Regions from separate parts of the Vibrio sp. SCP2 genome, predicted to be linked through region 2. Evidence: predicted binding sites of a transcription regulator. Region 2 holds the regulator's gene; the other holds the start of a gene.

Region 1 (3,164 bases), 120 kb from region 2:
TGAACAGATTACTAAAGACGGCATCGACGTCGAAGCGCTTATTTCTGCATTGGCAGGTGAGTCTAAAGGAAGTAAGCCAAAAGCGAAGCGTGCTCCTCGCCCAGCAAAATATAAATATGTAGATGCTTCTGGTGAAGAGAAAACTTGGACAGGTCAAGGTCGTACACCTTCAGTAATCCAAGAGCAACTAGATGCTGGCAAGTCACTAGACGACTTCCTAATCTAATCACTTTTAATGATTTACAAAAAGCGCCTATATGGCGCTTTTTTATTATTGCCGCAAGTAAAAAAGCCTCAATTTAATGAGGCTTTTATCGTTCAATAACGGAATTAACGTTCCCAGTACGCTTCTTCCAAGCTATCTTCTCGCTCAGGAAGTCCACGAGATAAACGCGGTGAATGCTGCACTAACACTTCGTAACTGGCGCGATTAGAGTATTTACATACTTGCGAGAACGATGAATAAGTTAAGTATGAATGTGCGTGCTTACTTGAGTTAGGCACATTTTCTTTATGGTATTTATTCGCTGCCATATCATGTAATAAAGCAGAAAGAGCCGCATCACCAGCACCATTTGTATTCTTAATTTTCTCAGGGCCACCCATATAAGGCGAAATATGCGAGTAAACTTTAATTGGATTATCGCAAAGCCCTTTTGAAGCAGGTCGGCTAAATTCGTAGCGGTTAAATTCTGCAATACTGCCCGGCAATAATGGCAAAGACGTTTCACGTTTTGCAGATTCTTCAGTATAACCCGCCATAAATAGACCGACTGGCCCTGCGGTACATAATACTAAATCAACCCACTCTAGCGTTTTATCAGAAGCTGCAAGTGGATCAGACTCTCCGGTTAGTGCTTCCGCTTCATCTTCATTCATTGCTACTACTGAAACATGATCGTTTAAAAAGTCTTGCCAGAACTTTGGATCATCTTGAATAACGAATTTAGTGCCTAGAGTCAGTACGACAGGTACGTCATGTTTTTTTGCGTACTCGATCGCTCTCATCGTCGCTTCAGGCATTGGGTCGCCCTTCTTACAACGCACCAAATAAGCGGTTAATACCAAAGCAGAAGCATTTTTAAATATTTTCTCAGGAATGCTATCTGGATGAAGTTGGTTCATTTGCCCTTCACTAATAGCGAAAGTACGCTCACCATCTTCGGTAATTAATGCGAAACAGCGACCAATAGCCCCGTCGACACCTTGAAGGTGGTTTAGATCCATACGGCTTGATGTATTGCATAAGTAGCGGTAACCATAACTGCCAATTTTAATATCTTGGCTCATTACGCCTAAGAGCGTAGAGCGGTCATCAGCCAGTACTGAATAGTTGTGGAGCGTATTACCAATCGTACCACCAGCATATTCATTGGTTATCAAATCACGTTCTTTAAGTTCGTTATATAGCGCTTCAGCAGTCTCATCATCAATAACGAGCGAGTGTCCCTTACTCAGTTGGTATTTTTCGATAAGCTCACTGCTTACTTTGGCCTCAATATCAACAAGAGTTTGATCAATGCCGATAATATGCGTGCGCGACATTTTTTTACTTTCTTGTGATTGACTCACTAATGGATCGCGAGCGTGAACAGGAAAGTAATGCTTCGATTTACGTTGACCAGGAAATTTCATAACAATGCTTCTGCAGTAAAGAATCTGAATAAGGGATGAAAGGATGCCGGATTCTACCTTGCAGGTTTTAGGACGGCAACAAAAGGTATTATAGCAAACGTTTGCATCAACAATTAAAATCTGAGCGGCTCTGAATGTAATAAATAAGTGGGATGGTCGATCGATGAAGCACCCACTTTTGATGAGTGCTCTTATCGTTATAGGCTGGCTGTTTTAACCAATGGAGTTGTGACTTATTCACCTTCCATAAAGCTAAGATCCGGTAAGCGATCTAGGTTCTCAGCGTAGCGCTTCAAGTTGAACTCACCTTCGTTTTTCATTACATCAAAGATTTCAATCGCTACTGCACACGCCATCATAGCGATAGCGTCTTCACGAGGCGTGCCCGTCATCATCAAACGCATTAAGGTTTCTTTCACCTTAACTGGATTTCCATCTTCTAGTTGGTTTTCGATAACTTCAATCAACTGGGCTTCTTCGATGATTTGGTTTTCTTCGCTCATTAGATTCACTCTGGCTCTCTTGAATTTTCGCCACTATGCCACATATACAAGTTTAATAGTCAAGTTTCCGCGATTTTCACTAAGCAAACGTCTAATAAACACCCGAAATCGAAGTGTGAGTTCGATCTCGGATCTGTCCCCTCGCTATGCTTTCTGATAAAATCTGCGTCCAGTTAAATTAAGTGGTGTTTAGTAATGTCTGACAACAGTCAAAAGAAAGTCATCGTTGGCATGTCCGGTGGCGTTGATTCATCTGTATCTGCGTATCTTCTTAAGCAGCAAGGCTACCAAGTTGAAGGCCTGTTTATGAAAAACTGGGAAGAAGATGACAACGAAGAATACTGTACAGCAGCTGAAGATCTTGCCGATGCGCAAGCGGTCTGTGACAAGCTAGGCATTCACCTGCACACGATTAACTTTGCTGCGGAATATTGGGATAACGTATTCGAGTATTTCCTTGCTGAATACAAAGCAGGTCGTACACCTAACCCAGATATTCTGTGCAACAAAGAGATCAAGTTTAAAGCATTCTTAGAGTTTGCAGATGAAGTGCTCGACGCAGACTATATCGCTATGGGTCACTATGTACGCCGTACATTCCCTACTCCAGAAGAAGTTGAAAATGGCGACAAGCCACGCATGCTTCGTGGTTTAGACAACAACAAAGACCAAAGCTACTTCCTGTACACGCTAAGCAGCGAGCAGGTTGCTCGCAGCCTATTCCCTGTTGGTGATTTAGAGAAACCAGAAGTTCGCCGCATTGCGGAAGAACAAGATCTGATCACAGCGAAGAAAAAAGACTCTACTGGTATCTGTTTCATTGGCGAACGTAAGTTCACAGATTTCCTAGGCCGCTATCTACCAGCGCAACCAGGCGACATTGAAACACCAGAAGGTAAAGTGATTGGTAAGCACAACGGATTGATGTACCACACCTTAGGTCAACGTAAAGGCCTGCATATCGGCGGCCAAAAAGGCGGTGGCGGTAATGAAGACCCGTGGTTCGTTGGTGACAAAGATCTTAAG
Region 2 (3,164 bases):
ATAGAGAAAGCGGTGATGGCAACATAGGCGATAAAATAGCTAGCAGCTGCAATAGTAAAGTTGTCAGCGATAAATGCTGCAAGCTCTGCTTGTTGGGCTTTAGCGTTTTCTAGCGTGAGATACTGGCCAAAATTAACGCCAAGCAAAACAATCAAAGCGACGAAAACAATTCCTAGGATGATCTTTTTATTCATGTTGAGCAGCTCCATTTAATTTCATGGATATCAAATATTAGTGTTACTAGACAAGACAGGGAAAGCAAGCGACAAATTTCAAACTGCAGATAAAAAGCAATAAAAAAAGTCAGCACTAAGGCTGACTTCTTCTACATATATTGTATTGGATTAGCTGACTTGCGTTAACAGCTCCTGACGTCGGCTTTGTGGGATTACCGACCAGTGTGTGCCTTTAATTGCGCCTTCTAAAGCCCAGAGAAGTTCGATGTTGACATCGGCAGAGTGTGTGGACTGTATAGCCTTAAAAGCGTGTACGGCACCCACTTCTTCTAGGTTTTCAACCGTGTCTATACCTGCTTTCTTGAGCATACGCTCAGTCGCTAACCTTAAGTTCGGCAGATCCTTCAAACGGTTCGGCTTCGCTTGCGATTGGGTTTGCTTCTCTTGGTTTGCTGCTTTTAAAGCGACAGTCGCAATCTTTAACGTTTTACCTGCGTCTGCTGCCCAGTCATCACAAAGCGCAAAATACTTCGTCACTACGGGAAAGCCGCGTTTTTTGTATACGTAAGGTTCTAGCCCTTGAGATTTAAACTGTTTAGCGAGAGCCGCGTCCGCGCGTACGTGAAGCTTATCGTTGACGACAAGTGCGAACATAGTGTCATCAGCAAAAATGCCAAAGCCACCAAACATTGAGCGAGACTTGATATGTCCTAGCTGCTCAAATAAACGCATTGAGTCTTTTAGTATTGGTTTATCCATGCTGTGTTTTCTCGGTGTATAAGTATACGCCACCAATGCAGGTCCGAGAGATTAGCAAAATTATGCAGAGACATTGTCAGTAAGGTGTCATACGAGTGCAAGTAAAAGCGGTATGACAGTTTGCATATTCGCCATCGGCAACCCCGCTACCAGACAATAAATTGTTTAAGGCCGGAGGCTTTGCGTCCCATCCTTTCGGAATGGTTTGCCCTGTTCGTGGCATTAATCGAACACTTTAAGAATAAATAAATTCTGCGCAGAACATCACGTTTGTATAGGATAAATGTGACATTGGTTCAATAAATAGAGGAGAGATATACGCTTAGCCAATAGTACGGCTACTAGCTAAGCGTCTGACTTAAGGTTATTTATTTAGATTACGAACGGTATTACGCTCAACAATCTCTGGGTGCATCTCAAACACGCGTTTTTCGTGCTCTTTGTCTTTAATTCGCTCAAGAAGAATTTCAAAGGCATTCTTACCAACACGACGTTTGGGTTGGTGAACCGTTGTAAGTGGCGGAGAGAAGTACTCGGCCAGTTCAATATTATCGTAGCCGATTACTGAGATATCTTGAGGTATTTGAATGCCTTTCTGTTGTAGACGGCTCATTAAACCAAGTGCCATGGTGTCATTAAAACAGAACACGGCTGTTGGCTTTTTATCCATTGCAACAATTTTATCTGCCGCCAATACCGCTGTATCACATTCGAAGTTACCTTCAAGAATCCAATCTTCATTTACCGGTAGTTCCGCTTCGGCCATGGCACGCTTAAAGCCACTAATACGCTCAACACATGCTGCTTTTTCGAAGTGACCACTTAAACAAGCGATGTCAGTGTGACCACGTTCAATTAGGTATTTGGTTGCTAAGTAGCCGCCTTCTTCTGAGTTATCGATGATCTTATCTGCTTGAGAACTTTCTGGGCCCCAATCCATAACTACTTTTGGAATATCTTTGTGGCGATCAAGCATTTCGCTCAGCTCTTCGGTCAGGTCTGAACACATCACTAAGATGCCATCTACGCGCTTTTCAGCCAGCATGCGAATGTAGTCGCGTTGTTTTTCATAGATGCCGCCTGTATTACACAGAATCAAGGTGTAACCTTGGCGGTAACAGTAGCTTTCTACGCCGTCGATAACTTCTGAGAAAAATAGGTTCGTCGATTGCGTCACTAACATACCGATTGTACGAGTAGTGTTGCACTTAAGACTACGAGCAACTGCACTCGGTGCATAATTAAGCTCGGTTACCGCTTCCATCACTTTTTCTTGTGTCGCTTCGGCAACAAAGCGTGTTTTGTTAATCACGTGAGACACAGTGGTTGTTGAAACACCAGCAAGGCGAGCAACGTCTTTAATAGTGGCCATAAATTTTGTCCTGTCGATGACTGCCACGAGAATATATTCAGTTTAGAATAAGTTGGCAGAAAGTATCAGAAACACAAAAACCGCTCTTATTTAGCGGTTTGTATTTGAATAGTTCATTTTTATCGTTTGCGGTCACGATTTTAGACCGCAATCCGACTTAGGGCAAACACATTTCTTCGAACTGACCTGTGTCAGTTCACATTGTCAGACTCTATTCACCAATTAAGTATGTGCAATCTAACTCTAAGAATGCCACTGTGAGAGAAGCGATCGCCGAGTAAAAACCGAACTCATCGAGTGTTTGACACTTAGCTGAAAACTTAGGGGTCCAACTTAGAAGGTGCTGACGAATGAAGCCCTCTTGCTCGATCAGTGCTTCTTCAATATGACGCTCTTGCTCAAGCTCATTAGAGCGAATGATGAGGTTGCCGAGAAAATCCAGCTCAATGGCAATATGGTCAGCAGGTTCATTTAAGCCTTCATCGACAGCAACACCATGCTCTAGCATTAACGCTTCCATCTCTTTCGCTGGTTTGTCGTTAAGCAGGCCAGTCTCTCCAATGTACATTGAAGCGTAAGGTAGTGCAGAGTCGCGGTCAGACTTCAAAAATAGATCACAAAAATCAGCAGCAAGCTCTAGTTGTGCATCTTCGCGATCGATTAAGCGATTAAGTGCATCAATGACACGATCAATCGACGGTTTAAGAGCGGCATTCTCGCCAAGGCCAGTAAGGAAAGAGCGGATTTGAGCTGAATGGTACTGCTCAAGGTTCTCTTCAGTTAACTCTTTGGCGTAAAGGCTTGAAAGCCACCAATAGATTTCCGCACGTTTCTCGTTGAATGCTTTGATTTCTTGC

What was found. Region 2 encodes PurR, which represses purine synthesis genes. Its sites were predicted from a motif close to TNANGNAAACGTTTNCNTNA; they were not measured.
Region 1: AC5O63_RS12445 (inosine/guanosine kinase) is a predicted target of PurR. The motif match lies at 1,725-1,744, and genes of this name have one in related genera.

Annotation. Positions count from the first base shown of each region.
Region 1 covers NZ_JCAFVV010000003.1:289,522-292,685, forward strand. Annotated here, with positions in the region: gene AC5O63_RS12440 (H-NS family histone-like protein) at 1-226, shown strand, start outside; gene AC5O63_RS12445 (inosine/guanosine kinase) at 331-1,635, opposite strand; gene AC5O63_RS12450 (hypothetical protein) at 1,869-2,138, opposite strand; gene mnmA (tRNA 2-thiouridine(34) synthase MnmA) at 2,334-3,164, shown strand, end outside.
Region 2 covers NZ_JCAFVV010000003.1:408,483-411,646, reverse strand. Annotated here, with positions in the region: gene AC5O63_RS13005 (TVP38/TMEM64 family protein) at 1-194, opposite strand, end outside; gene AC5O63_RS13000 (TfoX/Sxy family DNA transformation protein) at 345-935, opposite strand; cyclic di-GMP riboswitch class I at 1,069-1,155, opposite strand; gene purR (HTH-type transcriptional repressor PurR) at 1,300-2,307, opposite strand; gene torD (molecular chaperone TorD) at 2,519-3,164, opposite strand, start outside.